Linked DNA regions of Verminephrobacter eiseniae EF01-2. The protein of the gene in region 2 binds, or shares a complex with, the protein of the main gene of each other region. Links are inferred from orthologs where the notes say so. Each region holds a gene or a part of one and is shown on either strand. Other genes may lie near its edges.

The links. The genes of interacting proteins can lie anywhere in the genome.
Region 1: the proteins of dnaX (region 2) and holA are in contact, whole or in part, in a cryo-EM structure (PDB 8GIZ), measured with the Escherichia coli proteins. The link is inferred for Verminephrobacter eiseniae EF01-2 from one-to-one orthologs.

The regions. Positions count from the first base shown.
Region 1 is NC_008786.1:1,073,886-1,081,429, reverse strand. What follows is about bases 2,311-5,224. They hold holA (DNA polymerase III subunit delta), read left to right. Parts: upstream 2,311-3,196; coding sequence 3,197-4,252; downstream 4,253-5,224. Other genes in these bases: VEIS_RS04740 (glutamate-5-semialdehyde dehydrogenase), read left to right, coding at 4,415-5,224; rocF (arginase), read right to left, coding at 2,311-2,990. In the rest of the region: VEIS_RS04760 (putative 2-aminoethylphosphonate ABC transporter permease subunit), read left to right, coding at 1-344; VEIS_RS04755 (2-aminoethylphosphonate--pyruvate transaminase), read left to right, coding at 375-1,496; VEIS_RS29570 (antitoxin PaaA2 family protein), read right to left, coding at 1,554-1,703; more of rocF, read right to left, coding at 1,965-2,310; more of VEIS_RS04740, read left to right, coding at 5,225-5,695; VEIS_RS04735 (FadR/GntR family transcriptional regulator), read left to right, coding at 5,914-6,726; VEIS_RS04730 (TetR/AcrR family transcriptional regulator), read right to left, coding at 6,971-7,544. UniProt on the Escherichia coli protein: Part of the beta sliding clamp loading complex, which hydrolyzes ATP to load the beta clamp onto primed DNA to form the DNA replication pre-initiation complex.
Region 2 is NC_008786.1:574,712-582,252, reverse strand. The notes cover bases 2,931-5,841. They hold dnaX (DNA polymerase III subunit gamma/tau), read left to right. Parts: upstream 2,931-3,419; coding sequence 3,420-5,264; downstream 5,265-5,841. Other genes in these bases: recR (recombination mediator RecR), read left to right, coding at 5,640-5,841; VEIS_RS02480 (YbaB/EbfC family nucleoid-associated protein), read left to right, coding at 5,290-5,622; VEIS_RS02490 (2-hydroxyacid dehydrogenase), read right to left, coding at 2,931-3,232. Outside these bases: VEIS_RS02505 (YbaK/EbsC family protein), read right to left, coding at 1-119; VEIS_RS02500 (hydroxymethylglutaryl-CoA lyase), read right to left, coding at 158-1,069; VEIS_RS02495 (BKACE family enzyme), read left to right, coding at 1,253-2,161; more of VEIS_RS02490, read right to left, coding at 2,306-2,930; more of recR, read left to right, coding at 5,842-6,230; VEIS_RS02470 (IS5-like element ISVei5 family transposase), read right to left, coding at 6,340-7,541. UniProt on the Escherichia coli protein: Part of the beta sliding clamp loading complex, which hydrolyzes ATP to load the beta clamp onto primed DNA to form the DNA replication pre-initiation complex.

The DNA of each region.
Region 1 (7,544 bases), 500 kb from region 2 along the record:
ACAATGAATTTGAAGCCGTCGCGGCCTCGCTCAAGATTCCATTGCACAAAACCTTTTTGCGCGTCACCGTGCCAGTGTGCCTGCCTGCCTTGCTCGATATTGCGCGCTATTACTTCGTGGTGTCGATGGCCAGCCTGTCGTGCGTGGTCTTCCTGTATTCGTCGGACACCATTTTGTCGTCGGTGGCCATCATGAATCTTGACGAAGCTGGCGACATTGGCCCGGCAGCGGCGCTGGCATCGCTGACGGTGGCAACCTCCGCCCTGGTATGCCTGCTCTACGGCTGGTTCACCAAGGCATTGATCAACAAAACGCAGGTCTGGCGGACCTGCACCACGCACTGAAGCGCGTGCCTTTCACTTGAAGGAGACATCATGTCCGTTGCCACTACCGAACATCCCGTCCTCTTGACACCCGGCCCCTTGACGACATCGCCGCAAACCCGGCAGGCAATGTTGCGCGACTGGGGTTCATGGGATGCCGACTTCAATCAGATCACCACGCGCGTGCGCCAGCACTTGCTGGAAATTGCCCATGCCGCACAGACGCATGAGTGCGTGCCCCTGCAAGGCAGCGGCACTTTCTCGGTGGAAGCGGCCATTGGCACCATCGTGCCGCGCAATGGCCATGTGTTAGTGCCGATGAACGGCGCCTATTGCCAACGCATTGCGCGTATTTGCGAATACCTCGGACGCCGTGTCAGCACACACAGCTACGCCGAAGATCAGGCCATCTCGCCGGCTGATATCGATCGCCTGCTCAGTGCGGACGCATCCATCACACATGTCGCAGTCGTGCATTGCGAAACCAGCACCGGCATCTTGAATCCCTTGCAGGAGATTGCCAAGGTCGTGCACAAGCATGGCAAGAGCTTGATCATCGATGCCATGAGCTCGTTCGGCGCAGTTGAGGTCGACGCGCGTGCAACGCCGTTCGACGCGCTGATTGCCGCTTCCGGCAAATGTATCGAAGGCGTGCCGGGCATGGGCTTTGTGCTGGTGCGCCGCAGCGTGCTGGAGTCGTGCAAGGGGAATGCGCATTCGCTGGTGCTGGATTTGCACGACCAGTGGGTGTATATGCAAAAAACCACGCAATGGCGCTTCACGCCGCCCACGCATGTGGTGGCTGCGCTGGATCAGGCTTTGCAACAGCATCGCGCCGAGGGTGGCCTGGCAGCGCGTGGTGCGCGCTATGCCAGCAATTGCCGGCAGTTGATCGATGGCTTGGCGGCATTGGGCTTGAAGAGTTTCTTGCCCAGGGAAATCCAGGCACCCATCATCGTCACCATCCACGCGCCGTGCCATGCCAATTACAACTTCCAGGCGTTCTACAACGCGGTCAAGCGCCAAGGCTTTATCCTGTATCCCGGCAAGTTGACGACGGTGGAAACCTTCCGCGTCGGCTGCATGGGGCACTTCGGCGGCGAAGGCATGCGCGCTGCCATCGCTGCCATTGCCCATGTGCTGGACGAGATGGAAATCAGCGTAGCGGCTTGACGACGCAGCCCATGATGGTGTCGCGGTCAGTCAGCGGTCGCCACACCAGCCGGGGCACTATGCACATTGCCGCAGTGCGGCCTTTCGCTTGGCGAACATGGCGCGGACTTCCTCGTCCGACATGCTCGGGCGCGGGTCGTCAATGCTGGCCTGCACCTGCTCGCGGAACCATGCGTCATAGGCCGCAGCCTCGTGGGCACGTTTCAACCGAGAGAACCCTATCGAAAAAAATTCTTTTCCAAACTGAAAGCCCTGCTCAGGAAAGCTGAACAGCGTACTGTCGATGGACTTTGGAATGCCATCGGGTGCCTGCTCGATTGCTTTATATAGGAATTATCCGACTACTTTTCATCTTCTGGATATGTTTCTACTTATTGAGCCTCAAATAAATGGATGACACAAAATAGCGTCTTCACTCGGCATGGCGTTGACAGTTATTTACACAGGTCTCAATAAATCAAAAATGCTCTAAACCCTGGCCGCCACCAGAGCCGTACCGATCTCTGGCGGCGGCACGCGCATCAACGTGCTCTTGCCAAACAGCGACTCCACCAGGTCCACCGCCAGCAGCGCCGTCCGGTTGCGCAGATCGAGCGCCGGGTTGAGCTCCACGATATCCAGCGACGCCAGCCGGCCGCTGTCGGCAATCATTTCCATGCACAGTTGCGCCTCACGGTAACCGGGGCCGCCGGGCACCGGTGTGCCGACACCGGGGGCGATGTCCGGGTCCAGAAAATCCACATCGAAACTGACATGCAGGTGGCAATCGGCGTCCAGCCCCGCCAAAGCCTGCTGCATGGTCTGGCGCATGCCGGCTTCATCGATGTAGCGCATGTCGAAGACCTCCAGGCCCTGCTGATGGACCAGGCGCTTTTCGCCCGGATCTACGCTGCGGACGCCGATCAGGCGAATCTGCTGCGCACGCAATGCCGGCCCGCCGCCGGGCATGCCGCCGGCCAACTGCGTCAGCGGCCCAGGCCCCAAGCCGCACAGGCAGGCCATCGGCATGCCATGCAGATTGCCGCTGGGCGTCAGGGCGCTGGTGTTGAAGTCGGCATGGGCGTCGAGCCACAGCACACGCAGCGGCTGGCCCCGCGCGGCGCAATGGCGCGCCACGGCGCTGATGCTGCCCAGCCCCAGGCAATGGTCACCGCCGAGCAAGATCGGCAGATGACCCAGACGCAACTCGGCCGATACCGCATCGAACACGCGCTGATTCCACTGCACCACCTCGGGCAGATGGCGATAGCCCTGCACCGGCGCTTGCCAAGGATTGGCCGGGCCGCTCAGATTGCCCCGGTCGAACGATTGCAGGCCATGCCCTTGCAGCGCCGCCTGCAGCCCGGCCACGCGCAGAGCCTCCGGCCCCATGGATGCGCCGCGCACCCCGGCCCCGATATCGGTGGGGGCGCCGATCAGCGCTATCGGGCGATGGGCGGGGCGGGGGATGGGGCCGGCCGTGGCGGGGTGGGGAGATGGTGCGTTGGCGTGCATGGCGTGGTGACGATCAGTCAGGCGGTGGTCAGTCGGTGCCCGGGCCAAATTGTGCGCGGGCCGGGCTGCCCTGCAAAGCGGGAAATCGGCGCAAACCACATGGCAAACATGGCAAGCCGCCCCCAACCACCCCAACCATCCCGCGGACCGGCTCCGGGCGCCCGGCGCGATCGGCCCGTGCAGCGCAAGGCGATAAACTGCGCCGCATGCAAATCGCGCTGGCCCAACTGTCCGAGCATCTTCAACGGGGTCTGGCGCCGCTGTATGCGCTGCATGGCGACGAACCGCTGCTGCAACAAGAGGCGGTGGACGCCATCCGCGCTGCGGCCCGGGCACGGGGCTATACCGAGCGCAGCGCATTCACTGTGGCCGGCGCCCATTTCGACTGGAGCGCAGTGCTGGCCGCCGGTGGCTCATCGAGCCTGTTTGCCGAGCGGCAGATCGTCGAAATCCGCATCCCCACGGGCAAGCCCGGCAAGGACGGCAGCGCGGCCTTGCAGCGGCTGGCCGCATCGGCCCAAGGCAACGACAACACCCTGACACTGGTGCTGCTGCCGCGCCTGGACAAAGCCATGCGCGCCGGGGACTGGTTTGCCGCGCTCCAGGCCCATGGCAGCACCATACAGATCGACCCCGTGGAACGCAGCGCGCTGCCGCAATGGCTGGCCCAGCGCCTGGCCGCCCAGGGCCAGCGCGTGCTGGCGGGCGAGGAGGGCCAGCGCACGCTGCGGTTCTTTGCCGATCGTGTCGAAGGCAACCTGCTGGCCGCCCACCAAGAGATCCAGAAACTGGCCCTGCTGCACCCGGCCGGCGAATTGACGCAGGCCCAGGTCGAAGCCGCCGTGCTCGATGTCGCGCGCTACGACGTGTTCAAACTGTCCGAATCGGTGCTGGCCGGGCAGACCGCCCGCGTGCAGCGCATGCTCGATGGCCTGCAAGCCGCAGGCGAGAACGAAGTGCTGGTGCACTGGGCGCTGGCCGAAGACATCCGTGCGCTCAAGCGCGTGAAAGACGCGATGAACGCCGGCCGCCCGCTGCCGCTGGCGCTGCGCGAAAACCGCATCTGGGGTCCCCGGGAGCGCCTGTTCGAGCGCATCCTGCCCCAGGCCAGCGATGCGGCACTGGCCCGGCTATTGCAATCGGCGCACATCGTGGACGGCATCGTCAAGGGCCTGCGCTGGCCTGACTGGCCCGCCGATAGTTGGCAGGCATTGCAGCGACTGGCGCTGCAACTGAGCCGGCTGACATCGACCGCGCACTGACGGGCTTTGGGCCGCGCTGGTGATGCCCAATGGGGTCAATGGGGTTAATGGGGTCAATGGGGTCAATGGGGTCAATAGGCCACGGAGGCTTGATTTCACTTCGCCACGAGCTAGAAAAACAATAGCACAATGAATCTGCGGCACAATCGCCCGATGAGTCCGATGAACCTGGCTGAACTGACCGAATACACGCGCCATCTCGGCACCCGGGCCAAAACCGCATCTGCGCTGATGGCCAAAGCGCCAGCGGCCAGTAAGAGCCAGGCGCTCAAGGCGCTGGCGCGGCGGCTGCGCGACAACACCCCGGCGCTGCAAATCGACAACGCCCGCGACTTGGAGCGCGCCCGTGCTGCCGGTCTGGCCGCGCCCATGGTCGAGCGCCTGCAACTGAGTCCGCAGACCTTGGAAACCTGCGCCCAGGGCTGCGAGCAATTGGCGGCCATGCCCGACATCATCGGTGCGATCCAGGGCTTGCAGCAGCAACCCAGCGGCATCCGCGTAGGCCGGATGCGGGTGCCGATCGGCGTGTTCTGCATGGTCTACGAAAGCCGCCCGAACGTGACCATCGAAGCCGCCAGCCTGTCGATCAAGAGCGGCAACGCCTGCATCCTGCGCGGCGGCTCTGAAGCCATGGCCTCGAACCAGGCGCTGACAGCACTGGTGCAGCAGGCGCTGGCCGAGGCCGGCCTGCCGCAAGACGCGGTGCAACTGGTGCAGACCACCGACCGCGCCGCCGTGGGCCAGCTCATCGCCATGCCCGAATGCGTCGACCTGATCATCCCGCGCGGCGGCAAGGGCCTGATCGAGCGCATCAGCCGCGAAGCCCGGGTGCCGGTCATCAAGCACCTGGACGGCAACTGCCACATCTATGTCGACGCCCCCTGCGACATCGCCATGGCCGTGCAAGTCGCCGACAACGCCAAAACCCACAAGTACAGCCCCTGCAACGCCAGCGAAAGCCTGCTCGTGGCCAGGCCGGTGGCCGCCGAATTCCTGCCGAAAATCGGCGCCATATATGCCACCAAGGGCGTGGAAATGCGCGCCTGCCCCGAGGCGCTGGCGATTTTGGGCGCAGTGACGGGCGCCAAGCTGCTGCCCGCCACCGAGCAAGACTGGTCCGAGGAATACCTGGCCCCCATCATCAGCGTGAAAGTGCTCGACGGCGTGGACGCCGCCATTGCCCATATCAACCGCTATTCGAGCCACCACACCGACGCCATCCTGACCATGCACCACGCGCATGCCCAACGCTTCCTGCGCGAGGTGGATTCGGCCAGCGTGCTGGTCAATGCCAGCACCCGCTTTGCCGATGGTTTCGAGTACGGACTGGGCGCAGAAATCGGCATCAGCACCGACAAACTGCATGCGCGCGGCCCGGTGGGCATCGAAGGGCTGACCTCGCTCAAGTATGTGGTGCTGGGCGAAGGCGAAATTCGCCACTGAGGGCGGCGGATGCCCGGCTTTCACGGCCGGCGGACAGCTCCGAGCCCCAATGGGCATGGGGTACACTCGCCAAGTGCATGACTCACCTCATTCCATTTCCCAATCGTTCATGAAAGCAAAGGCGGAGCGCAGACAGTACCAATGTACGGCAAGCGACGCCGGCAAAGTGCACGGATGATTTGTAAATGGAATCACTCCCATCGGGTTTCGAATTGCCAATGAAATCGAATCACCCCGGCAGGCAGGATGATGAAAACACCGGGGCCAGCCCGGAGAAAATCGACGGAACCGAAGAGCCTCGACTGCGCTGGCATTTTCACCCGATCGCCAATGCCCGCGCTCACGAAGATGTCGTTGAGCAGATCATTTTCTCGATCTTGTCGGGTGCTTATTCTGCCGATGACCGCCTGCCCAGCGTCGAGCAGTTGGCACAAGCGATGAATGTCAGCAAGCCGGTCATTGGCGAGGCGCTCAAGGTCCTGATCAAGGCCAAAATCGTCCGGGTGCAGCGGGGTCGCTCCGGGGGACTGTTCGTGCTGACGAATAATGTGCCGGACGGTGTGCTGGCGCTGACCGCGCAATTGCGCCATGTGAGTCTGAGCGAAATCATCGAAGCGCGCCATCCGGTCGAACTGCAACTGGCGCTTTTGGCCGCCGAGCGGGCGACGCAAGCCGATTTTGCCGCCCTGCGCTCATGCATCGACCAACTGCGCGGGCATCGCCATAGCGATCTGTCGATCCGCATCCGTTACGACCACATGTTCCACTACACGCTGGGACGCATTGCGCGCAGTAGCGCGCTGGCGCTGTTTCAGCACCAGATTCTGGAGCAGATTTTTCTGCGCATGCCGGATTATTTTCTATACGAAGAAAACCCGGATACCGTCATCACCCTGCACGAGGGTACATTGGCCGCGATCCGCAGCCGCAGTCCCGAGAAAATCAGGGCAGCCATCGCCGAGCATATGAGCGCCTTGGAAAATGTGGTGACTTCATCCGGGGGCCGGCCCCGATCGTTGAATAAGCCCTGATACCGAATGGCCTGGGCCGCAACGATCACCGGGCAGCAGCCAGCGCAGCCGCCAAAAGCACATCGGCACCAGCGGCGATATCCTGATTGACTGATCTTCGGCAAATTCCAGTTCGTTATGGCTCAGACCGGCTCGGCCGTCGGCGGTGCGCAAGCCGTCATGGCCGCGCTCTCGAAGGCAAACGAGAACGTCGGTGCGGTTGACTGCGAAGTCAACTGCGCCGTAGGCGGAGCCAGCAGCCAAATCATGGCCTGGCGAGACCAGGTGCGGCGGCGATCTGCGCCGATGTCCCGGTTTGCTGGCTGGCCGGCCGACCCTGAGGCAATGCCGCCAGCGCGGGGGCGATCAATCGCTTGAGCGATGCCCGAGACGCCCCGTCGCGGGCTTGGAACGAGATGCTCTGCGTGATCCCCAGAAAGTACTGGGCGAGCACACCGACATCGGTTTCGCTTGGCAACTCGCCTTCATCGACACCTCTCTGTATGCGCGCGCGAATCATCGCCAAGGTGTCGGTGCGGGTCTTCTTGAGGTACGTCCAGACTTCCTCGTTCCCTGGCAGATGGTTCACGGCACCCAGGACGAGCAGGCACCCTCCCGATGGATTGGAGGTGGCCGTGCCAACGGTCGCTTCCAGCATGGAGCGCAGGCCATCACGGACGGACGCTGCACCGTTGAGCGCCTTGGCCGACTTCGAACCCACGACCCTGATGTACAGCTCCACGGCCTCGTAGAAAGCCTCTTTCTTGCTGCCGAAAGCGGCGTAAAAGCTCGGAGGACTGATACCCATGGCCATGGTCAGGTCGACCAACTGCGCCCCT
Region 2 (7,541 bases):
ATCTGCGGCATATGGGCATGGCCCTGCGCCTGCAATGCGGCCGCCACCCGCTGCACGGCTTCGGGTAAATCCTTCAATGGGGTGGCGCACATGCCGGAAGCTCCGCTGATTGCTGTCATTTCCTGTCATTTCCCGTCGTTGACTGCGCCTTGGCGCATCAGCCGTCCGCGCGCCGGGCGAGCAACGCGCTGGCGGCCCGCGAATGGGGCTTGCGGCCCAGAAAGCGGCTGATGTAGGCGCCGGCATCGACGAGTTTGTCCAGGTCGATGCCGGTCTCTATGTCCATGCCGTGCAGCATATACACCATGTCTTCGGTAGCCACATTGCCTGTGGCGCCCCGGGCATAGGGGCAGCCGCCCAGGCCGGCGACCGCGCTGTCGTACTGCCACAGGCCCATCTCCAGCGTGGCCAGCGTGTTGGCCAGCGCCTGGCCGTAGGTGTCATGGAAATGGCACGAAACGGCGTCGATGCCGTAATGCTGCAGCGCCGCCTGCACCGCGCGCCGCACCTTGCGCGGTGTGCCCACGCCGATGGTGTCGGCCACGCCCACATGCTGCACGCCGATCTGCTTCATCAGCCCCGCCAGGTAGGCCACGCGCTCGGGTGCGACGTCGCCCTCATAGGGGCAGCCCACGGCGCAACTCATCGCCCCGCGCACGGCAATGCCGGCAGCGCGCGCGGCCTGGACTACCGGCGCAAAGCGCTCGATGCTCTGGGCAATGCTGCAGTTGATGTTCTTCTGGCTGAAGGCTTCGCTGGCCGAGCCGAAGACCACGATCTCGTCAGGCCGGTCGGGCAGTGCCGCAGCAAAGCCCTTGAGGTTGGGCGTCAGCACCGAATAGACCACGCCCTGCTGGCGCGCGATGCCGGCCATCACCTGGTGGTTGTCCGCCATCTGCGGCACCCATTGGGGCGACACATAGCTGGTGACCTCGATGTTCTTCAGGCCCGCGTCCTGCAGGCGCTGCACCAGGCCGATCTTGATCTCGGCCGGTACCGGCGCCGGCTCGTTTTGCAGGCCGTCACGCGGGCCGACATCGACGATCTTGACTTTGGCAGGAAGGCTCATGGTGTGACGCTCAGGCAAAAGCGGGGACAGCGGGGACGGACAGACTCCCCTATTGTGTCGGATAGACTGCGCGCGCCGACGCGCCAGCGCACATCCCGCGCGCCACGCGCCACGCCAGGAGCCGCCATGGATTCGAGTTCGCCCGTCAACACCAGCACCGTGGCCGCAGAGGGCGGCACCCGGATGACGGCGCCCAAGCCCGATGCCGCACGGCACGAGCGCCAGGCCCCGCTCGCCGGCGAGCGCCAGCCGACAGCCACGCCCGCCAGCACTTCGGCATGGAGCGGCAACCCGCTGATCGTCACCGTCGCCCCGAATGGCGCCTACAAACAGCCCCGGGACCACGCCGCCTTGCCGATCACCGCCGACGCACTGGCGGCCACGGCGCGCGCCTGTCTGGATGCCGGGGCGGCCATGCTGCACATGCATATCCGCGACGCCCAGGGCCGCCACAGCCTGGACCTGCAAGGCTACCGTGCGGCCATCCACCGCGTGCGCCAGGCGGTGGGGCAGGCGCTGGTGCTGCAAATCACCAGCGAGGCGGCCGGCATCTACCGCGCAGCGGCACAGATCGCGCTGGTCGAGGCGCTGCGCCCCGAAGCGGTGTCGGTGGGCCTGCGCGAGTTCGACCAACCCGAGATCGGCGAAGCCGGCTTGCAGCGCTTTTTCACCGGGCTGGCGCGCCAGCGCACGCTGACCCAGATCATCCTGTACGACCTGGCCGACCTGCGCCGCTGGCAAGATCTGCGCGCGCGGGCCGTGGTGCCGCAGGCCCCCTGGTCGCTGCTGTTCGTGCTGGGCCGCTACAGCGCCGGCCAGACCTCCAGTCCCCGGGATTTGCTGCCCTTCGTGACGGCCCATGAAGGGCCCGAGCCTTGGGCGGTCTGCGCTTTCGGCGCCACCGAAAACAGTTGCATCGCAGCCGCCGCAGCGCTGGGCGGTCATGCCCGCGTGGGCTTTGAAAACAACCTGCTGTGCAAGGACGGCAGCATCGCCCCCGACAACGCCGCCTTGGTGCGCCAGGCCGTGCAGGTCGCGCAAGCGCTGGGCCGGCCGCTGGCCACGGCCGATGACATCCGGCAATGGCGGTAAAGCAGCCCCGACCAAGACCGCCCCGACCAGGAGCGGCGCGCAGCGCCCGGGCCAGCGGGCAGGCGCTGCCGGCGTGACCATGGTGCGCCCGCCTCGGCCCTGCCTGGCCAGCGCCCGCCTGTCACCCGGCCAAGCCGCATCGCGTCAATAGCCGCGCGCCGGGTCCACCACCCCGGCCACGGCCCCGCCTTGCTCCAGCGTGGTGATCTTGTGCGCAATCTGGGCAATGCTCTCCTGGCGCAATGTGCGGGCCGAGATATGGGGCGTGACGGTGATCCGGGGATGGCGCCAGAACGCATGGTCGGCGGGCAGCGGCTCGCTGCGAAACACATCCAGCGTGGCGCCGGCGATATGGCCGCTATCGATCAGCGCCAGCAGATCCTCATCGACCAGATGCGCGCCGCGCGCCACATTGATCACATAGGCGCCCGGTTGCAGCCGCGAGAGGGTCGTGCGGTTCATGATGTCCACGGTATCGGGCGTGAGCGGCAGCAGGTTCACCAGCACGCGGCTGGCCGCCAGAAATGCATCGAACCCGTCGGCCCCGCTGAAGGTGCGAACCCCGTCCATGGCGGTCTTGCGCGAGCGGCTCCAGCCATTGACCGGGAACTCGAACTGCGCCAGCGCGCCGGCCACCCGCTGCCCCAACACCCCCAGCCCCATCACGCCCACCGGCAGATCCGCGCGCCGGCGCGGCGGGCGCAGGTCGTCCCAGCGCCCGGCCCGCATTTGGCCCGCATAGGCATCGAACTCGCGCAAATGGCCAATCACCGCATGGCACACATATTCGGCCATCTGCACCGCCATGCCCGCGTCATCGAGCCGCACCACCAGCGCTGCGGGCGGCAGGCGCAGGCGCAGCAGCGCATCCACGCCCGCGCCCAGGTTGAACAAGGTTCTGAGCCGCGGCTGCTCGTCGATGAACTGTTGCGGCGGCTTCCAGACCACGGCATGGTCGGCCTGCGGGGCACCGGGCTGCCACAGGCTGATGTCAGCCTGTGGCAGTGCGGCGGCCAGCCCTTGCAACCAGGGCCCGGCCTGGGTGCCGGTACAGCAAAAGGTGATTTTCATCTGGTTGACGAGCCTGGCCCCGGCACTGACTCCACAGTTAGGGCTGCTTGGTTCCCCACCTGACCCGGTTGGCCGCTTTACCATGCGGGCAGGCCCGTCGGCCGCGATTGTAGCCGCAGGCCAGTCCTGTTTTGCGCGCCCGGCCCGGGCTGCGCTGCCGCGCTGCCCGGGCCGTAGAATCGGGCGCATGTCCTACCTCGTGCTCGCCCGCAAGTACCGACCGCGCAATTTCGCCGAAATGGTGGGGCAAGAGCATGTGGTGCAGGCCCTGAGCAATGCGCTGACCCGGCAGCGCCTGCACCATGCCTATTTGTTCACCGGCACGCGCGGCGTGGGCAAGACCACGGTGGCGCGCATCCTGGCCAAGTCGCTCAACTGCCAGGGCCCGGATGGGCAGGGCGGCATCACCGCGACGCCCTGCGGCATCTGCCCGGCCTGCAGCGACATAGACAGCGGCCGTTTCGTCGATTACACCGAACTCGACGCCGCCTCCAACCGGGGCGTCGACGAGGTGCAAAGCCTGCTCGAGCAGGCGGTGTACAAGCCGGTGCAGGGGCGCTTCAAGGTCTTCATGATCGATGAGGTGCACATGCTCACGAACACGGCGTTCAACGCCATGCTCAAGACGCTGGAAGAGCCGCCCGAGTACCTCAAGTTCGTGCTGGCCACGACCGACCCGCAGAAGGTGCCGGTCACGGTGCTCAGCCGCTGCCTGCAATTCAACCTGCGCCCCATGGCGCCGCAGACCGTGCACGCGCACCTGGTGCAGGTGCTGGCGGCCGAACAGGTGGCCGCCGAGCCCCAGGCCCTGCAACTGCTGGCGCGCGCGGCGCGCGGCTCGATGCGCGATGCGCTGTCGCTGACCGATCAGGCCATCGCCTTTGGCAGCGGCCAGTTGCAAGAAGCCGCCGTGCGCCAGATGCTGGGCGCGGTCGACCGCTCGTATGTGTTCCGGCTGATCGATGCGCTGGCGCAAGGCGATGGCCGGGCGGTGGTCGAAACCGCGCAGGAGTTGCGGCTCAACGGCCTGTCGGCCGCATCCACGCTCGAAGAGATGGCGGCCGTGCTGCAACGGATGGCAGTGCTTCAGGCCGTGCCGCAGCAGGCCGACGCAGTGGATGCGCAAGATCCCGAGGCGGCAGAAACCGCCCGGCTGGCCGCCGCAATGCCGGCGGACGAAACCCATCTGCTGTACAGCCTGTGCCTGCACGGGCGCGGCGAACTGGGGCTTGCGCCCGACGAATACGCGGCGCTGACCATGGTGCTGCTGCGCCTGTTGGCCTTCAAGCCCGGCGGCGCGCCGAGCGAAAAAAAAAGCCTGCACCAGCCTGAAGCCGCCCCTTCGGGCGCGGTGCCGGTATCCGTGCCGGTCCCGGCACCAACACCGGCACCGGCACCGGCTGCTGCTGCTGCGGCTGCGAGCACCCCGGCAGACCCTGTGGCGCCAGCGCAGACCATTGCGCCGGCGCTGCTCGACCCGGCCGGTGCCGAGAAGTCCGGTGCCGCTGCGGTGCAATCAGCACCGTTGCAGAATGCGCCTGAATTCGTAGCCATTCCGGTGCGGGTGACACCCGAACCCGGAGCCCGCTTGCAGCCCACGCCGCATTGCGCGTCCATGCCAGCGCCTGTATCGGAGCGTTGTACCCCGACCGAAGAGGGCGACATCTGGCATGCCACCGTGCAGGAACTGCTGGCCGCAGAGGCCATCACGGCGCTGGCGCGCGAGTTGGCCTTGCAATCGCAACTGCTGGCGCGCGACGACGGGCACTGGCTGCTGCGCGTCGACAGCGAGTCGCTGAACCAACCCACGGCGCGCGAGCGGCTGCGCGCCGCGCTACAGGCCGCAGGCCATGCCAGCCAAATCCGTGTCGAGCTGGGCGTCGTCTGCGACAGCCCCGCCCGCCGCAATGCCGCCGCCACCGCCGAACGCCAGCGCCGCGCGCAGGCCATCGTGGCCAACGACCCCTATGTGCAGTCGCTGATGCGCGAGCACGGCGCGAAAATCGTGCCGGGCAGCGTCAAACCTGCATGAACCCTCCAGCAAAAAGGAAACCCCCATGTTCAACAAAGGACAGCTCGCCGGCCTCATGAAGCAAGCCCAGGCAATGCAGGACAACCTGAAAAAAGCCCAGGACGAACTGGCGCTGATCGAAGTCGAAGGTGAATCCGGCGCCGGCCTGGTGAAGGTGCTGATGACTTGCAAGCATGATGTCAAACGCATCCGCATCGACCCGAGCCTGCTGGCGGAGGACAAGGACATGCTGGAAGACCTGGTGGCGGCGGCTTTCAATGCCGCCGTGCGCAAGGCCGAGGAAACTTCGGAGCAGAAGATGGGCAAGCTCACCGCCGGTATGCCGGGCCTGCCCGGCGGCATGAAATTTCCGTTCTGAAGGCGCGCGCACGCCGCATGTCCTCCAGCAACGCCCTCGATGCGCTGATACAGGCGCTGCGCCGTTTGCCGGGGGTGGGCGTGAAGTCGGCGCAGCGCATGGCATTTCATCTGCTGCAGCATGACCGGGCCGGCGGGCAGGCGCTGGCGCAGGCGCTGCACGACGCGCTGGGGTCGGTGCAGCATTGCGCGCGCTGCCACACCTTCACCGAAGCCGAGACTTGCCGCACCTGCCTGGACCCGGGGCGCGACGCCACCAGGCTGTGCGTGGTCGAGACGCCTGCCGATCAGGCAGCGCTGGAGCGCACCGGGGCTTTCAAAGGGCTGTACTTCGTGCTGATGGGGCGGCTCAGCCCGCTCGACGGCGTCGGCCCCAAGGAGATCGGCCTGCAAAAACTCATCGCGCGCGCCACCGAGGGCGGGGTGCAGGAAGTGATCCTGGCCACCAACTTCCATGCCGAGGGCGAAGCCACGGCCCATGTGATCAGCCAGGCGCTCAAGCGCCAGGGGCTGCATGTGACCCGGCTGGCGCGCGGCGTGCCGGTGGGCAGTGAACTGGAGTATGTGGACCTGGGCACGATCGCCCATGCGCTGGTCGATCGCCGTTGACCGGCAGGCCAGTGTCGCGTCACCGATCAGATGTCGCAGGCTGCGCGCAGCCATCGGAGCGCAGCGCAAGGCGCATCGCGCAGCCCATACCGAGTCGGACCTGCGAAATTCATTTCGCTATCGCAGCGAACCGCGCGGCGGCGCGTGATGGCGTGATTTCGTTGGATGCGAAGAAGTGGGGGACGCCGATGAGCGTGCGCAGCAAGGCGATCAGGCGCAATAAAAGGCCCTTGAGCCCGAGGCGCATGATGGCGCGCAGCAGCCAGCGGATGTTGTAGCCCGCCGCACACAGCACTGCATGCAGCGCGTCACCGGTGGCACCCTGCAGCCAGCACCGATCCATCCCGTTGTCGTGCTTCAGGTGTCCGATGGTGGGCTCCACCGCCTGCCTTCGCTTGAGCCAGCGGCGCTGGGCATCGGTCAAGGACTTGAAGCGCCCCCGATGAATGATCTGGATGCCCGGATTGGCTGCGTCCACGCCCCGGAACCCCAGGTCCACCACTGCCTGCTTCGGGCTGGCGCCCGTGTCCTCCGTCAGGATCTTGACCTGCTCGAGTTGCTCGGCCAGCGTGTGGCCGTCATACGGGTTGCCCGTGAAGCTGCGCGCACCGACCACCAGCCCCTGCTTGTGCGTGACGGCCACGCTGACCTTCACGCCAAACTCGTAAGGCCGGCGCGCCTTCCCCTTGCCGATGCACTCAACTTCGGGCGCGTGCAATGCATAGAGTTTGTTCTTGTCCTTCGGGCGCTGGGTGCGAATGCGCTCGGCGCGGCCCATCAGTGCGCGCAAGCGATCGACGGCAGGCACCGATGTCGCAGGCAACTTGCAAAGCTTGCGCTGCACTTCGCGCAGCACGATACCCAGTACCGTGCGCTGGCGCTTGAGCACCTTCTTCAAGCGCTTGAACTGCTTGGCGTGGGCGTAGCCGCCAGCCCTGCGGCGCAGGTTCTTGCCTTCCTTGGCGAAGGTCTGCTTCAGCGCGATGCCCGCGCGCTTGGCGGCAGCCACCACCTTGGCGCGGGCGATCTCCAGCAGGCGGGAGTCCACGGGGTGGGCGATGGCCTTCTCCTGGACGGTGGTATCCACGATCACGCGCTCGAACTCGGCCGGCTTGATCGCCTTGGAGGCCACCGCAGTGTCGATGGTGGCCTTCAGGAGTTCCTCGACACCGGCCTCGCCCAGGATCGAGCGGAAGCGCCCGATCTGGGTGGCGTCGCAGGGCAGGCGTGGCTCGTAGAAGGTCATGCCGCTGAAGAACTGCCACTGCACGTTCTCGGCCCAGCGCTCGACCAGTTCCTCGTCGCTGAGCT